DNA from 3 places in the Bradyrhizobium sp. STM 3561 genome. Region 2 is predicted to be linked to each of the others. Evidence: predicted binding sites of a transcription regulator. Region 2 holds the regulator's gene; each other region holds the start of a gene.
What was found. The regulator PhoB, encoded in region 2, activates phosphate uptake and scavenging genes when phosphate is short. The targets are predictions, from matches to a motif close to TGTCATNNANCTGTCAT.

Region 1 (5,927 bases), 3.0 Mb from region 2:
CCCGGTCAATTCGCGCGCGAGCGCAGGGGTCGCCGCCATCACGGCGCGGCTGGGGCTGTGGAAACGGCGCAGCGCCCGCCAGATCAGCGAACCCGGCACCGGCACGCGGGCGCGGACATATTCGGGAAAGCGGGTGTGGAAACTGGTGGTGAACGGCAGCCTGCGCTGGCGGCAATAGCGGCGGACCATCAGACCGATCGGCCCCTCGGTCGCAATATGGATGCTGTCGGGCCGCGCCTCTTCGATCAGCCGCGCGATCCGCGCCGGACGCGGCATGGCGAGGCGCAAATCGCGATAGCTCGGCATCGCGAAGGTGCGGAATGATTGCGGCGTCAGGAACGAGAATTCGACGCCAACACCTTCAACGCGAAGCGCCTTGGCGGCGTCAGCAAGCTTGGTCAGCGTCCGAACCACACCGTTGACTTGCGGGTGCCAGGCGTCGGTCGCGACCAGGATGCGCATCAGGCCGCCCTTGCCGCGACCTGTGGCACCGGCACCGGCTTCCGCAACTGATCCGCCCAGGTGATGATCTCGAAATGGCCATCATCATGTTCGACGAGGGCCGTGCAGCTCTCGACCCAGTCGCCGCAATTCATGTAGCGGATGCCGGCCTCGTCGCGGATGACGGCGTAGTGGATGTGGCCGCAGATCACGCCATCGGCCTCATGGCGCCGTGCCTCGGCGGCGAGTGCCTGCTCGAACGCGCCGATATAATTGACGGCGTTCTTGACCTTCTGCTTGGCCCATTGCGACAGCGACCAATAGGGCACGCCGAACATGCGCCGGAAGAAGTTGACGAAGCGATTCATCTGGATCGCGAAGTCGTAGGCCTTGTCGCCGAGATGGGCGAGCCAGCGCGCGTTCTGCACCACGAGATCGAAGATGTCGCCGTGGATGACGAGATAACGCTTGCCGTCCACGCCGGTGTGGACGGTGTTCTCGACCACGTCGATGCCGCCGAAATGCGTGCCGTAATAATTGCGCAGGAACTCGTCGTGATTGCCGGGAATGTAGATGATCTTGGCACCCTTGCGCGCCTTGCGCAGAAGCTTCTGGACGAGGTCGTTGTGCGATTGCGGCCAGTGCCAGCTCGATTTCAGCGCCCAGCCGTCGACGATGTCGCCGACGAGATAGATGGTGTCGGCATCATGATAGCGCAGGAAGTCGAGCAGAAGATCGGCTTGAGAACCGCGGGCTCCGAGATGGACATCGGAGATGAACAGCGTGCGAAAGCGCCGCTCGGGGCTCTCGTCACTCACATCGTAACTTCCCATGCGCCAGCCTGTAACAATGTCCCGTGACAGGGGGATGACCGATTGAACCTTGAGGCACCTCAGATACGAATCAAACTTCGCCTCGCCCTGCCCCGCGAATATCAGTCGCATGCGACAATCAGGCGACATGGCGCCGCAGGCGGTGCCGGCAGCAATCCTGTCCTCCCCTGGAGCCCCGGAGTGGGAGGGTGAACTAGCCCCACGCGAGCCGCGCTAAACCGATGAACGGGCGCGCTTCCGCGGGCCCCAGCGTCAGTAGAACTTGTGGAAATGATGGATCGGCGCGTGGCCGTGCCCGACGCTGAAGCGGTCGGCGGCGCCGATCGCGGCGCTGATCCAGGCCTTGGCGTTGCGCACGGCGTTTTCCAGGCCCTCGCCCTTGGCCAGCCCCGCGGCGATGGCTGAGGACAACGAACAGCCCGTCCCATGGGTGTTCTTGGTGGGGAGGCGCGGCGCGGCGAGCGCGATCGTGGTGTCGGCACCGACCAGATAATCGATGCTCTCCGCGCCCTCCCCATGGCCGCCCTTGACCAGGACGGCGCGGCAGCCGAGCGACAGCAGGCGGCGGCCCTGGCTTTCGATCTCGGCCTCGCTTGCGGCCATCGGCTCGTCGAGCAGGGCCGCGGCTTCCGGCAGGTTCGGCGTGATCACGGTGGCCAGCGGTATCAGCTTGGTGCGCAGGGCGTCGACGGCCTCGGAGGCCAGCAGGCGGTCGCCGGACGTTGCCACCATCACGGGATCGAGCACGACGTGCCGGAACGCCCAGCGCGACAGCGCGGCCGCGATCGCATCTATGCTGGCGGCCTGGGCCACCATGCCGATCTTCACCGCGCCGACTTCGAGATCGGAGAACACCGCGTCCATCTGTGCGGTGACGAACTCGGCCGGCGCCGCGTGAATGCCGGTGACGCCGCGCGTGTTCTGCGCCGTCAGCGCCGTGATCACGGATGCGCCGTAGACGCCGAGCGCGGCGAAGGTCTTCAGGTCCGCCTGGATGCCGGCGCCGCCGCTCGAATCGGAGCCGGCGATGGTGAGTGCGACCGGGGTCGTCATCGCCGGATACATTTGCTTGAGGACGCCGCCATGGCCTCTCCTAGCGCGCCCATGGAACAGCAGCAAGCGTTGCCGATTCGCAAACCCGTCGCGCAGCGCGCGAATCAGTCGGGCAAGGCGCGGCCAGGAGCCCGCAATCATGCGGGCTTGAAAAATGCAACCTTGCCGCTCCCTTGGTATAGTCTCTAACCTTAGCGTGCTTCGCCGGTTGCGTGAGACACAGGTGGTGGAACTGTCCAGCGACACCGACGTTGCAGGCCGCCGCGGCCCGCAAACCACCTGGAACAGAACCTTGGGGTGGAACGATGTGGGCCTTCTTCGAACGTCTCCTCGACTCGTCCATGCTTTCGCCGCACGGCATCTGCCTGTTATGGGAGCCGGAGCTGATCGGGCTTCACGTCGTTTCCGACGCCTGCATCGCCGCCGCTTATTTCTCGATCCCCTTTGCCCTTGCCATCCTCGTCACCAAGCGGCGCGACCTCAAGTTCGGCTGGGTCTATTGGGCGTTTGCGATCTTCATCATGGCCTGCGGCCTGACCCATGTGCTGTCGATCTATACGCTCTGGGTTCCGGTCTACGGCATCGAGGGCCTCGTCAAGGCAGCCACGGCGGTCGCGTCGGTCCTCACCGCCGCTGCGCTCTGGCCGCTATTGCCGAAGATCCTGACGATCCCCTCGCCATTCGAGCTGCGGCAGGTCCAGGCCGCGCTCGAGGAGGAGGAAATCAAGAGCCGGGACGCCACGCTGCTGCTGCAACAGGTCCGGGACGCCCAGCGCGCGATGCGCGAGAGCGTTGCGCGCCTGACCGCGATCGTCGAGACCGCGGTCGACGGCGTCTTCCTGTTCGATGCGCAGGACCGCATCCTGCTGTTCAATCCGGCCTGCGAGCGCATGTTCGGCTACCGTGCCGACGAGGTGATGAACCGCAACGTCGGCATGCTGATGCCCGACGCTGATGCGGCACCCGCCGGCCAGGCGAGGCATTTCGCGACCGGCGGCGAGGCCATCGGCCTGCGCAAGGACGGCTCGACCTTTCCGGTGGACCTGTCGGTGGGCCAGGCGCGACAGGACGGCGAGTTGATCTTCGTCGGCATCGTCCACGACCTGACCGCGCGCAAGCTGACCGAGCAGCAGCTTCAGCAGGCGCAGAAGATGGAGACGGTCGGCCAGCTCTCCGGCGGCATCGCGCACGACTTCAACAACCTCCTGACCGTCATCATCGGCAATGCCGAGCACCTGAGCGAGCAGCTCAAGGAGAGGCCCGATCTCAGGCGCTTTGCCGACGACATCTGCCAGTCGGGCGAACGGGGAGCCGAGCTGACGCAGCGACTGCTCGCCTTCAGCCGCCGCCAGCTGCTCCAACCTCAGACGATCGATTGCCGGAGCCTGCTCGACTCCATGTTCAAGCTGCTCAAGCGCACCTTGCGCGAGGACATCGAGATCAGGACGACCTCCGGGCCCGGCACGATCCTGGCCTTTGCCGACCGCGCCCAGCTCGAATCCGCCGTGCTGAACCTCGCGCTCAACGCGCAGGATGCCATGCCATCGGGAGGACATCTGACGCTGAGCACGGAGTTGGCTGCGATCGACGACGACTATCGAGCCCTTCACCCTGAAGTCGCACCCGGTGCCTACGCGTTGATCTCGGTCACCGACGACGGCGAAGGCATGACGGCTGATGTCACCGCACGCGTCTTCGAGCCGTTCTTCACCACCAAAGAGGTCGGCAAGGGCTCCGGTCTCGGCCTCAGCATGGTCTATGGCTTTGCAAAGCAATCGGGCGGCCACGTCGCGATCTACAGCGAGGCGGGCCTTGGCACCACGGTCAGGATCTACCTGCCGCGCGCCAACGCCGGACAATCACAGCCCGATCTTCCCGACAGCGAGGCCGCGGCGCCGCGAGGCTACGAGACGATCCTGATCGTCGAGGACGATCCGTTCGTCCGCTCCTCCGTCATTCGCAGGGTGGAGGCGCTCGGATATCGCGTCATTGCCGCGGTCAAGGGCAAGGATGCCTTGCAGCAGCTGCGGAGCGATCCCAGCATCGACTTGCTGTTCACCGATGTCGTGATGCCCGGCGGCATGAGCGGCTGGGAGCTCGCCGATCAGGCGAGGCGCGTTCGTCCCGGTCTGCCGGTCCTGTTCACCTCGGGCTACGCGCTGGAGACCCTGGTCGAGCAGGGCCGCGCGCAGGCGCAAGCAATCGTGCTGACCAAGCCCTATCGCAAGGCCGAGCTCGCCGAGCGGCTCAGGGATGCGTTGGCAGCAGCAGTGGTCACGTCCTAAAGCCTGATCTGGACCCGGAGGGCCGCGTTAGCGCAAAGTTCGCAGCGGTTCTCCGAAAAGATCATGCTCAAACAACACCGGAAGCGCGATGACGAGCTGGCTCGGTCGCTTCGCGCTTCAGCGCCGCAGCCGAATGCACCCCGGACGCCCGCAAGTTTGCTTGCTAAATCCGGCTGGTTTTGGCCTATTAGCCGCCAGATACGCTTTCGGAGTGCCCGCGATGGTTCCTTTCTTCGTTCAGATCAAATGCAAGCTCGGCCAGTCCTATACGGTGGCCAATGCGCTTGCCGAAGCCGAGATCGCCTCCGAGATCTACTCCACGGCCGGCCAATACGACCTCCTGGTGAAGTTCTACGTCGACAAGGACACCGATATCGGCCATTTCGTGAATGAGAAGGTGCAGGTGCTGCCGGGCATCCAGGACACCCTCACCATCATCACCTTCAAGGCGTTCGGCACGGGCTAAAGCATGATCCGGAAAAGTGCGAAGCGGTTTTCCGGAAAGATCATGCGTAAACAACAAGCTAAAGCGCGATGACGATTCATCCAAATCTCATCGCGCTTTAGTCTTCTGCAGCGCTTGCTTGTCGGCCACGCCGCTCCGCAGCAAAGCGGCGCGTGGTTCATTTCGCCCGACGGGAGAGGTCGGAGCGCATCGAAGATGCGATCCGGGTGAGGGCTCCAGGTCTCAGTGGGCGCTACAGCCGCTCACCCGGATTGCTGCGCAATCCGACCTCTCCCCGTCGGGGAGAGGTGAACACGGACCGCCGCGACGACGTTCGTACCTTAGCTGCCCTGCTTGCGTTTCGGTGGCGTCGGCCCATCCACCGGCGGCAGCGATTTGAGGTACTCCGCCATCGCCGCGAGATCTCCGTCAGATAATTGCGAGGTGTTCTTGATCACGCGCGTCATCGCGCCGCCGACACTGTCGCCATCGGGCAATTCACCCGTCTTGAGGAAATAGGCGAGATCCTTCGCACTCCACTCGCCAAGGTGCTTCTGGGTGATGTTCGGGACCCAGCCCTCGCCTTCCGGATTGGGACCGCCGGCAAATTGTTGGCCGGCGATGATGCCGCCCAGCACATTGCGCGGGCTGTGGCATTCGGCACAATGGCCAAAGCTGTTGACGAGATAGGCGCCGCGCTTCCATTCCCGCGACTTGCTGCCATCGGCAATGAAAGGCTTTTCGTCCAGAAACAGGAATTTCCAGATCCCGATATTGCGCCGGATGTTGAAGGGAAGACCGACGTCGTGGTCACGCACCTTGCCCGCAACAGCCGGCAGCGTTTTCAGATAAGCAAAGAGATCGAGCACG
Region 2 (5,927 bases):
GGCGTGGCAGAGATGGCCGTTCAGAGCGATGTAATCGACGACGCCGGACCGTATGACCGCGCCAAGGCCTTGAGCGCGTTCAAGCTCGGCGACGTCACCTTCTACTGGATCACGCGGTTGTCCGCCATCTCGGTGCTGCTGATCCTCGGCGGCATCATCATCTCGCTGATCGTCGGTGCGTTCCCGGCGATGAAGGAATACGGCATCTCCTTCCTGTGGACGCAGCGCTGGGCGCCGTCGGCCGATCCGCCCGTGCTCGGCGCGCTCGGGCCGATGTACGGTACGCTCGTCACCTCCTTCATCGCGATGCTGATCGCGATTCCCGTCGGTCTCGGCATTGCCATCTTCCTCACCGAGCTCTGCCCGCAATGGCTGCGCCGCCCGATCGGCATGGCGGTCGAGCTGCTCGCCGGCATTCCCTCGATCATCTACGGCATGTGGGGCTTCTTCGTGCTGGGCCCGTTCCTGGCCAACACCTTCCAGCCCTTCATGATCCGGGTGTTCGACGGTGTTCCCGTGCTGGGCGCGATCTTCGCAGGTCCTCCGTCCTATCTCAGCCTGTTCAACGCCGCGCTGATCCTCGCCATCATGGTGCTGCCTTTCATCACCTCGATCTCGGTCGACGTGTTCAAGACTGTGCCGCCGGTCTTGAAGGAAGCCGCCTATGGCGTCGGCTGCACCACCTGGGAAGTCGTCCGCAGCGTCGTGATCCCCTACACCCGCGTCGGCATCATCGGCGGCGTCATGCTGGCGCTGGGCCGCGCGCTCGGCGAGACCATGGCGGTGACCTTCATCATCGGCAACTCGTTCCGGATCTCCTCGTCGATCTTCGCCCCGGGCACCACGATCTCGGCAGCGATCGCCTCCGAGTTCGCCGAGAGCGACGGCCTGCATCAGTCCGGCCTGATCCTGCTCGGCTTGCTCCTGTTCGTGCTGACGTTCTTCGTGCTCGCGGCCGCGCGGCTGATGCTGCTGCGTCTGGAAAAGAAGGCGGGGAAGTGACATGAATCCGATCTATTCACGCCGCCGCCGCAAGGACATCGTCATCCGCGGGCTCTGCATCGGCGCCGCCGCCTTCGGTGTCACCTGGCTCGCGCTGATCCTGATCACGCTGCTCTACAACGGTCTGGCCGGCCTGAACCTGCAGGTCTTCACCGAGAATACGCCGCCGCCGGGCTCGACCGAGGGCGGCCTGCTCAACGCCATCGTCGGCTCGCTGATCATGACCGTGCTCGGCGTCGGCATCGGCGCGCCGCTCGGCCTGTTCGCCGGCACCTATCTTGCCGAATACGGCCGCAACGACAAGCTGACCTCGGTCATCCGCTTCATCAACGACATCCTCTTGTCGGCGCCCTCGATCATCATCGGCCTGTTCATCTACGGCGCGGTGGTGGTGCCGATGCGCGGCTTCTCGGCGATCGCAGGCAGCCTCGCGCTCGCCGTCATCGTGATCCCGGTCGTGGTGCGAACCACGGAAGACATGTTGCTGCTGGTGCCGAACCCGCTGCGCGAAGCCGCCAGCGCACTGGGCCTGCCGCGCTCGCTGGTGATCAAGCGGATCGCCTATCGCGCCGCGCGCTCCGGCCTCATCACCGGCGTGCTGCTCGCCACGGCCCGCGTCGCCGGCGAGACCGCGCCGCTGTTGTTCACTGCGCTGTCGAACCAGTTCTTCAGCCTTGGCCTGAACAAGACGATGGCCAACCTGCCGGTCACCATCAACAACTTCGTGCAGAGCCCCTACGCCTACTGGAAGCAGCTCGCCTGGAGCGGCGCGCTGCTGATCACCCTGACCGTGCTTGCCCTGAACATTGGCGCGCGCATCATCGGCGCCGAGAGGACTGCAAAATGAGTGAAATGTCTGTTTCCGTGAGCGCGCCGACCGTTCATCCCGGCTCGCAGCTGCTGCCCGAGGCGCCCGCCAAGGTCACCGCGCGCAACCTGAATTTCTACTACGGCGAGCACCACGCGCTGAAGAACATCAACCTGGCGCTCGGCACCAACCGTGTCACGGCGTTCATCGGCCCGTCTGGGTGCGGCAAGTCGACCCTGCTGCGCATCTTCAACAGGATGTACGATCTCTATCCGGGCCAGCGCGCCACCGGCCAGCTGCTGCTCGACCACACCAACATCCTCGACCCCAAGCTGGATCTCAACCTGCTGCGGGCGCGGGTCGGCATGGTGTTCCAGAAGCCGACACCCTTCCCGATGACGATCTACGAGAACATCGCCTTCGGCATTCGTCTGTATGAGAAGATCTCGAAGTCTGAGATGGATGACCGCGTCGAGAAGGCGCTGCGCGGCGGCGCGCTGTGGAACGAGGTCAAGGACAAGCTCAATGCCTCCGGCCTGTCGCTCTCCGGCGGCCAGCAGCAGCGCCTCTGCATCGCCCGCACAGTCGCAGTGCGGCCCGAGGTGATCCTGTTCGACGAGCCCTGCTCGGCGCTCGACCCGATCTCGACCGCCAAGGTCGAGGAGCTGATCCAGGAACTGTCCGAGAACTACACGATCGCGATCGTCACCCACAACATGCAGCAGGCGGCGCGTGTCTCCGACAAGACCGCCTTCATGTATCTCGGCGAGTTGATCGAGTTCGACGACACCAGCAAGATATTCACGTCGCCGAGCGACCGGCGCACGCAGGATTACATTACCGGCCGGTTCGGCTGAGGAGACGGAACATGGGTTCTGAACATACCGCAAAGGCCTTCGACACCGACCTCCAGGAGCTCACCCGCCTGGTCGCCGAGATGGGCGGCATCGCCGAGCGCATGATCGTCGATTCCGTCGACGCGCTGATCCGTCGCGACGTCACGCTCGGGCAGCGCGTCGTCACCACCGATGCCGAGCTCGACGCGCTGCAGAAACGCATCGAGGAGCGCGCCGTGCTCACCATCGCCCGCCGCCAGCCGATGGCGGTGGATCTGCGCGAGATCGTCGGCGCCATGCGCGTCGCGACCGATCTGGAGCGCATCGGCGACCTCGCCAAGAACATGGGCAAGCGCGTCGCCGCGCTGGAGACGGATTTCCATCCGCTCAAGCTGTTCCGCGGCCTGGAACACATGACCGATCTCGTGCAGCAGCAGGTCAAGTCGGTGCTGGACGCCTATGCCGCGCACGATCTGCCGGCGGCGATGGCGGTGTGGAAGGGCGACGAGGAGGTCGACGCCATCTGCACCTCGCTGTTCCGCGAACTCCTCACCTATATGATGGAGGACCCGCGCAACATCTCGTTCTGCATCCACCTGATGTTCTGCGCCAAGAACATCGAGCGGATCGGCGATCACGCCACCAACATCGCCGAGACCGTGTTCTACATGATCGAGGGCCAGGCGATCACCGACAAGCGGCCGAAGGGCGACATGACGACCTTCGCCACGACGGTGCCGAATACCTAAGGGAGCGACGACAACATGGGCGCACGCATTATGGTGGTTGAGGACGAGGAAGCTCTCACCGAGCTTCTCCGCTACAACCTCGAAGGCGACGGCTATGACGTCGAGACGGTGATGCGCGGCGATGACGCCGACACCCGCCTCAAGGAGCACATTCCCGATCTGATCGTGCTCGACTGGATGCTGCCGGGCCTGTCAGGCATCGAGCTGTGCCGGCGGCTTCGTACCCGTCCCGAGACCAAGCAGCTGCCGATCATCATGCTCACGGCGCGCGGCGAGGAAAGCGAGCGGGTGCGTGGACTTGCGACCGGTGCCGACGACTACATCGTCAAGCCGTTCTCGGTGCCGGAGCTGCTCGCGCGCGTGAAGGGCCTCTTGCGGCGCGCGAGCCCCGAGCGGCTCGCCACCGTGCTCGCCTATGGCGATATCGAGCTCGATCGCGACAAGCGCCGCGTAGCGCGTTCGGGCCGGCCGATCGATCTCGGCCCGACCGAATATCGCCTCTTGGAGTTCTTCCTGGAGCATCCCGGCCGCGTGTTCTCGCGCGAGCAGCTGCTCGACAGTGTCTGGGGCCGCGACATCTACATCGACGAGCGCACCGTCGACGTCCATATCGGCCGCCTGCGCAAGCTGCTCAATCTAGGCCGCGAGCAGGACCCGATCCGCACCGTTCGCGGCGCCGGCTATGCGCTGGACGATCGTTTCGCGAAGGCAGAGCAGACGTAAGGTTTGCTGGCGTTGCTTTAGCGGGCTGCTGCCATAGCCTCAGTGTCGTCCCGGACAGGCGCGCGCAGATTCGGGACCCATAACGACAGGACGTGATTGTTTTGCGAAAGGGTAACTCGGAGTCCCCGTAACCACGTCTTGCGGTGGCTATTGGTCCCGGATCTGCGCGCGCTTGTGGCGCGCTTGCCGGGACGACTTCGGGTATGTTGAGCCGTCAGCGTGTGACGGCGCCGTCTTTGCAATCAGCTAGATCAACAAACTCACCGCGTGCCCGGCTTCGCCGGCGCGCGGCGGCGATCCGCTGTGGGTTGATAGGCCACGCGCGAATGCTGCGCGCAGTAGGGCAGGCCGGAGAGCGCCTTGCCGCCGCAGAAGAAGAAATCCGGGCTCGAGGGATCGCCGACCGGCCAGTGGCAGGTCGCCTCGTTCAATTCCAGCAGCGACAGCCGCTGGCTCATCGGCACCACGTTGTCGTAGGTGACAGGTTCGGCCTCCACCTCGACCTCGAAGGCCTGCGCCAGCGCGGTGTTGCCGCGTGCGACGGGGCGGGTCACCCGCATCATGTGCTGCGCGGGCCGTGCCTTGCGCGGCCGGGGCGCTGCCGATGAAGGGCTCTTGGCGCGGCCGGACAGACCGAGCCGATGCACTTTGCCGATCACGGCATTGCGGGTCACATTGCCGAGCTCCGCCGCGATCTGGCTGGCCGAAAGTCCGGCCTCCCAGAGCTTTTTCAGCTGCTCGACGCGATCATCGGACCAGGTCAAAACCGTCATTGCACCCTTTCCCTCGCTGCGCGCCTGCCAACCTCTGGCCTTCGCAGCGAATGCCTAAAGCCTTGAAAAACCCGTGCCGCCCGAATCCCTTAAGGCTCGCCGGGCGCGCTCAAGGACGCCCGAACGTTTACGCCGGTACATGAGGACTCTTGGGATCAGAACCGCTGCACGAGATGTCGTATCTGACAGTCCAAACGCTACAATATGGCGTGACTCCCGCGCAAGAGTCCGCCGACTCGCTTCCACATGTTCCGTGGTGAAAACCCCGCAAAATCGGCACCGCAAGACTACGGATTCAGCGTTTCGCGAGGCTTTCCGGGCGGCATTGACACCCGTCTTGCCAGGCATAAGATAGTCTCACGTGCCGCCCTTAAAAGGCGGCACGTTTCGTTTTCCGGGGCCGGTCGATGGTGCGTTGCGCAATGCACGTCTCACACCGTCCGCAACATTCAAGTGACGTCATGACTGACAGCGCCGCGCCGCATTTGCTTCCCGTTTTCGCCAGGGCCGACCTCGGTTTCGAGCGCGGCGAAGGCTGCTGGCTGATCGCGGCCAATGGCGACCGCTATCTCGATTTCACCTCGGGCGTGGCGGTGAATGCGCTCGGCCATGTCCATCCCGCGCTGGTCAAGGCGTTGCAGGAGCAGGCGACGAAGCTCTGGCACATGTCGAACCTGTTCCAGAGCCCGGACGGCGAGAAGCTCGCGGCGCGTCTGTGCAAGGAAAGCTTCGCGGACTTCGTGTTCTTCTGCAATTCCGGCGCCGAGGCACTGGAAGGCGTGATCAAGCTGGTGCGCCATCATCACTTCTCCGACGGACATCCGGATCGCTACCGCATCATCACCTTCGAGGGCGCCTTCCACGGCCGCACGCTGGCGACGCTCGCCGCCACCGGATCTGCAAAATATCTCGAGGGCTTCGGTCCGCCGATGGACGGGTTCGACCAAGTGCCACATGGCGACCTCGACGCCGTGAGGAAGGCGATCGGCCCGCACACCGCCGGCATCCTGATCGAGCCGATCCAGGGCGAGGGTGG
Region 3 (5,927 bases), 3.6 Mb from region 2:
AGGTCGAGCGTCGCCGATTGCAGCGCCAGCGGCACGTCGATGTCGGTGTGGCTCTGGTCGATGGAGAATCCGATGTTGACGCCGGGTGCGAGCCGTGCGCCGAAACCGGCGACGCCGCCAAAGGTCTTGCGCTTATCGCCGACGAAGTCTCCTTGCGCATCCGTCCGGACCGAGATGCCGTAGCCCTCGAACCAGGTGCGGTAGCGCGGATCTTCCGTGCTCGCCGATGCGCCGCCGCCGCCGGGATTGGTACGGAACGCCCGGTTGAAACCATTCGAGGCCTGGTTACCGAGCCGCTCCAGGAAGCCCGAGCCGAGGTTGAGTGTGCTGCTGCCGGCCGACTGATCGTAATTGGTCGAGGTCGGCGACGGGATCGGGGTCGGCGACGGCGTAGGCGTCGGGGTGGGCGTGGGCGTGGGCGTCGGGCTTTGCGCGAAGCTGGGCGTCGCTGCCGCCATCATCATGACCAGCGCAAACGCCATCGCAATCGCAGCCGCGGTCCGGCGGACGCGGTCCAGCCCGATCGTCTGCCGTGTCCCGGAGAGCTGCGCAGCGCAGCACATGATGATGAATCCCGAAGCAAAGTGGCGGCGCGCAAAAATGCAACACGGTCTGCGGCGCTAGCGGCGATTTGTGCCGAACTGCCACGGAGGGTCAACCGGTTGGCGCATGACGGCCGCGGCTATTGCATCGATTGTGGTTCCGCTGCCACAGGTCGCAAATTGCGCTTGAAGACACCTGGTTCGGTCTTGAAATCGGCGCGCAGCTTGCTAGCCGGCGATTTTCATGTTGCAATATCGGTCACAATCGGAATTGGCCGCTGGGCTGTGCGTTTCGCGACATTGACCCTCAAGACTCGAACAGACTTCCGGAGGCCCGTTTGTGGCGTGGCACGCGAAAAGCGGCCGCGTCTTTTTTATATCTAGCGGAGGAGACGAGCGATGCCGCAAAAGGGCACCGTCAAATGGTTCAACCCGACCAAGGGCTATGGGTTCATCAAGCCGAACGGCGGCGACAAGGACGTGTTCGTCCACATCTCCGCCGTCGAGCGTGCCGGGCTCTCCACCCTCAATGAGAACCAGGTGGTTGAATTCGACCTCGTGGAGAACCGCGGCAAGACATCCGCGGAGAACCTCAAGGTCTCCTGATGCTTCTCTCGGCACGCGAGAGATCATGACGCTGCCCCCGGCTCTGCCGGGGGATTTTGTTTGGCACGACGAAGCGCGCTTCAGCTTACCATCGGCGCAATCAGAAAATTCTCCGACGCCGCACTCCCCGCCGTCCTGCACACATCGCCTTCGATGCAGACCTTGCCGGTCGCGAGCAGCCGCAGCGCCTCGGGATAGATGCGGTGCTCGACCTCGAGGATGCGCTCGGACAGCGTCTCAGCGGTATCGTGGTCGCTGACGGGAACCGCGCCCTGCATCACGATCGGACCGGCATCGGTCTCGGGGATGACGAAGTGCACCGTCGCGCCGGACAGTTTCACCCCGGCGCGCAGGGCCTGACCGTGCGGGTCGAGGCCGGGGAACGACGGCAGCAGCGAGGGATGGATGTTGAGCATCCGCCCGTACCAAGCCCTGGTGAACTCGGCGGTGAACAGGCGCATGAAGCCGCCGAGGCAGATCAGCTCGATGCCGTGCCGGTCGAGCGCGGCCTGCAGCACCTTCTCGAAACCGGCGCGGTCCTTGCCGAACGGCTTGCTCTCGATCACCTCGGTGGTCACGCCGCTCGCCCGGGCACGTTCGAGTCCGGCCGCATCGGCCTTGTTCGAGATGACGAGCGATATCTCCGCCGGGAAATCAGCCGCGCTGGCGGCCCTGATCAGCGCGGCCATGTTGGAGCCGCGACCGGAGATCAGGATGGCGACGCGGCGCCGCATCACAGCGCCAGATCGAGGTGGCCGTTATAGACGACGCGGTGCTCGCCGTCGGCCGGAATCACGGTGCCGAGCTGCGCCACGGTCTCGCCGGCGTCGGTGAAGACCTCGACGACCTTGTCGACCTTGTCAGGCTCGACGATCGCGATCATGCCGATGCCGCAGTTGAATGTGCGCAGCATCTCCAGCTCGGCGATGCCGGCCTGCGCGGCCAGCCATTTGAACACCGGCAGCACCGGCAGGCGGGTGAGATCAATGCCGACGCCGAGATGCTTGGGCAGCACGCGCGGAATGTTGTCGGTGAAGCCGCCGCCGGTGATGTGGGCGAGCCCCTTCACCGCGCCGGTCTCGCGGATCGCACGCAGGCAGGATTTGACGTAGAGCCGCGTCGGCGTCAGCAGCGCGCCGCCGAGCGTCATCACGGGCGCGAACGGCGCCTGCGCCGAGAAGCCGAGACCGGATTGTTCCACGATCTTGCGCACCAGCGAGAAGCCGTTGGAATGCACGCCCGAGGAGGCAAGACCGATCACGGCATCGCCTGCCGCGATGTCCTGGCGCGGCAGCAGCGTACCGCGTTCGGCCGCGCCGACGGCAAAACCGCCGAGATCATAGTCGCCATCCTTGTAGAGGCCAGGCATCTCGGCGGTCTCGCCGCCGATCAGGGCGCAGCCGGACTCGCGGCAGCCCTCCGCAACGCCTGCGACGATCGCGGCGGTGGCCTCCGGGTCGAGCTTGCCGCAGGCGAAATAGTCCAGGAAAAACAGCGGCTCGGCGCCCTGTACCACGAGGTCGTTGACGCTCATGGCCACGAGGTCGATGCCGATGCCGCCATGCAGGCCGGTCTCGATCGCGATCTTGACCTTGGTGCCGACTCCGTCGGTCGCGGCCACGAGGACGGGGTCCTTGAAGCCGGCCGCCCTGAGGTCGAACAGGCCGCCGAAGCCGCCGATCTCGGCATCCGCGCCCGGCCGTGCGGTGGCGCGCACCATCGGCTTGATCAGGTCGACCAATCGGTTGCCCGCGTCGATATCGACGCCTGAATCGGCGTAAGTGAGGCCGTTTTTGCGGTCGGTCATGCCCGATTTCCAGTGGGTTCGCGGCTGGTTACGTCGAATTCCGGGGACGCGCAATGGCTCGCATGGCGCTCCTGCCTATACTATGTAGAGATATCAACCGGTTCAGCCTTCCGAGGGGCCGAATTCGAGGTCAGACCGGGTGCCGGGAAGCGCTTTCGTGAGTATTCCGAACATCATTACCCTGGGCCGCATCATGCTGGTCCCGATCATCGTCTGGGCCATCGTGTCGAGCCAAATGGAGGTGGCGTTCGCCGTCTTCCTGATCGCCGGCATCAGCGATGCCGTGGACGGCTTCTTGGCCAAGCGGTTCAATATGACGAGCGAACTCGGCGCCCTGCTCGATCCGCTCGCGGACAAGGCGCTGCTGGTCTCGATCTACATGGCGCTCGGCATCTGGGGCGCGATCCCGCGCTGGATCGTGATCCTGGTGGTCTCGCGCGACATCATGATCGTCGCTGCCGTGATCGTATCCTGGTTGTTCGACCGGCCGGTCGAGATGAAGCCGTCGAAAGTGTCCAAGCTCAACACCGTGGCGCAGGTGGCGTTCGCAGCCCTGGTGCTGGCGGCGCTTGCCTTCGGCTTCAAGCCGGCCCCTTATGATATCATCCTGATGGGCCTCGTCACCGTCTTCACGCTTTCCTCCGTGTCGCTCTACCTCGTCGAGTGGCTACGGCACATGAGCACGATCGAGGCCAAATGAGGTGAGGATACGGCCCCGCAAAAGGCCAAGTCCCGCAAGATCAAGTCCCGCAAGATCAAGTCCAACCTCTTCAGACGGGCCGGCGGGCCGGCATGGAGCAAAGCAAGCGTGGCAGGCCGCGTTCATCCCCGACAATTGGCGTTTTCACTTCCGCATGCGGAGAGCCTGAGCCGGGACAATTTCCTCGAAGGCCCCGCCAATGCCGCCGCTCTGGGCCTGATCGACAGCTGGCCGGAATGGCCGAACCGGATCATGTGGCTGGCTGGCCCGGAAGGAAGCGGCAAGAGCCATCTCGCCGCGATCTGGGCCGAGCTATCAGGCGCCCGCTCGACCACCGCCAATGCGCTGACTGCCGCTGGCGTTCCCGGCGCGCTCGCCACCGGCGCACTGGTGGTCGAGGATCTCAAGGCCAAGGATTTTGACGAGCGCGCCCTGTTTCACCTGATGAACCTCGCCCGCGAGGACGGTGCCTACGTCCTCTTCACCGGACGCGAGGTGCCGGCCGCGCTGGAGATCGAGCTTCGCGACCTGCGCTCGCGTCTGCGGGCCGTTCCCGTGGTCGCGCTGCTGCCCCCCGACGACCAGCTCTTCCGCGGCCTGATCGTCAAGTTCTGCGCCGACCGCCAGCTCACCGTCGACGAGAGCGTGGTCGGCTATCTCGCCACCCGCCTGGAGCGGTCCTCGGCCGCCGCCCGGCAGGCCGTGGAACTGCTCGACAGCGAAGCCCTGCGGCTCGGCCGCCCCGTCACCCGGATGCTGGCCGCCGAGCTGCTCCGGGACGCCTGACCGGCTCGCGGTCTTCCAGAGCGGCCTGAAACCCGCCTTGACGCGGCGGAGCGGCGGAACATCAATGTCATCGAAACGTCATCGCTCTAACACATGCTCCCGCCGATTTTGCGCGTAAGTCGCAATTGGGCTGAACTGGATGGACCGACTTTTGATGGACTCTGCGCAAGCTGTTGAAACCAAAGAGAAAGCCCCGGAAACTGAGGCCCTGCCGGCGATCGCATCCAGCCCCGAACGGTTCATCAACCGCGAGCTGTCCTGGCTGCATTTCAACCGCCGCGTCCTCGAGGAATCGGTCAATCCCAGCCACCCTGTGCTGGAGCGGGTGCGATTCCTGTCGATTTCGGCGAATAACCTCGACGAGTTCTTCATGGTCCGCGTCGCCGGCATCAAGGCCCAGGTGCGCGAGGGGATTGCCGAGCGCAGTCCAGACGGCCTGACGCCGTCGGAGCAGCTCGCGCTGATCAACCGCACCGTGATCCAGCTCGCTTCCGACCAGCAGGCGATCTGGCGCGATCTGCGCGGCACGCTGGCCGATGTCGGCATCGTGCTGGTCGAGGGCAAGGACGTCACCAGGGCGGAACGGACCTGGATCGAGGACTACTTCCTCAACAACGTGTTCCCGCTGCTGACGCCGCTCGCGATCGACCCCGCCCACCCCTTCCCGTTCATTCCGAGCCTCGGCTTCACCATTGCGCTGCAGCTCACGCGCGCCGCCGACGGCAAGCAGATGAACGCGCTGATCCGCATGCCGGGCAAGATCGACCGCTTCATCCGCCTGCCAGCCGACGGCAAGACCGTCCGGCTGATCTCGCTGGAACAGGCGACCGCCCTGTTCATCAACCGCCTGTTCCCCGGCTACAATCTGCACGGCCAGGGCGCCTTCCGGATCATCCGCGACTCCGAGCTCGAAATCGAGGAAGAGGCCGAAGACCTCGTCCGCCTGTTCGAGACCGCGCTCAAGCGCCGCCGCCGCGGATCGGTGATCCGGCTCGAGATCGACGCCAAGATGCCGGAGGAGTTGCGCAGCTTCGTGCAGCATGCGCTGTCGGCCGCCGACGACGAGGTCTTCCTGGTCGACGGCGTGCAGGCCATGAACGAGCTGTCGCAGCTCACCCGCCTCGACCGGCCCGACCTCGAATTCACCCCCTACGTGCCGCGCCATCCCGAGCGCGTGCGCGAGCATGGCGGCGACATCTTTGCCGCGATCCGGCAGAAGGACCTGATCGTCCACCATCCCTATGAGTCCTTCGACGTCGTCGTGCAGTTCCTGCAGCAGGCCGCGCGCGACCCCGACGTCGTCGCGATCAAGCAGACGCTCTACCGCACCTCCAACAACTCGCCGATCGTGCGCGCGCTGGCGGAGGCCGCCGAGGCCGGCAAGTCCGTCACCGCGCTGATCGAGCTCAAGGCGCGCTTCGACGAGGAGGCCAACATCCGCTGGGCGCGCGACCTCGAACGCGCCGGCGTACAGGTCGTCTACGGC

Region 1: the regulator PhoB is predicted to act here: its motif matches at 1,298-1,314, upstream of P6U28_RS20290 (UDP-2,3-diacylglucosamine diphosphatase).
Region 3: the regulator PhoB is predicted to act here: its motif matches at 4,507-4,523, upstream of P6U28_RS11355 (RNA degradosome polyphosphate kinase).

Annotation. Positions count from the first base shown of each region.
Region 1 is NZ_CP120695.1:4,249,204-4,255,130, forward strand. Features, by position in the region: gene P6U28_RS20285 (glycosyltransferase family 1 protein) at 1-462, opposite strand, end outside; gene P6U28_RS20290 (UDP-2,3-diacylglucosamine diphosphatase) at 462-1,274, opposite strand; gene thiD (bifunctional hydroxymethylpyrimidine kinase/phosphomethylpyrimidine kinase) at 1,527-2,327, opposite strand; gene P6U28_RS20300 (PAS domain S-box protein) at 2,669-4,612, shown strand; gene P6U28_RS20305 (Lrp/AsnC family transcriptional regulator) at 4,833-5,078, shown strand; gene P6U28_RS20310 (c-type cytochrome) at 5,399-5,927, opposite strand, start outside.
Region 2 is NZ_CP120695.1:7,215,265-7,221,191, forward strand. Features, by position in the region: gene pstC (phosphate ABC transporter permease subunit PstC) at 13-1,002, shown strand; gene pstA (phosphate ABC transporter permease PstA) at 1,004-1,849, shown strand; gene pstB (phosphate ABC transporter ATP-binding protein PstB) at 1,846-2,667, shown strand; gene phoU (phosphate signaling complex protein PhoU) at 2,679-3,395, shown strand; gene phoB (phosphate regulon transcriptional regulator PhoB) at 3,411-4,118, shown strand; gene P6U28_RS34165 (GcrA family cell cycle regulator) at 4,379-4,891, opposite strand; gene P6U28_RS34170 (aspartate aminotransferase family protein) at 5,353-5,927, shown strand, end outside.
Region 3 is NZ_CP120695.1:2,470,386-2,476,312, reverse strand. Features, by position in the region: gene P6U28_RS11385 (autotransporter outer membrane beta-barrel domain-containing protein) at 1-563, opposite strand, end outside; gene P6U28_RS11380 (cold-shock protein) at 942-1,148, shown strand; gene purN (phosphoribosylglycinamide formyltransferase) at 1,229-1,882, opposite strand; gene purM (phosphoribosylformylglycinamidine cyclo-ligase) at 1,882-2,955, opposite strand; gene P6U28_RS11365 (CDP-alcohol phosphatidyltransferase family protein) at 3,113-3,655, shown strand; gene P6U28_RS11360 (DnaA ATPase domain-containing protein) at 3,764-4,441, shown strand; gene P6U28_RS11355 (RNA degradosome polyphosphate kinase) at 4,596-5,927, shown strand, end outside.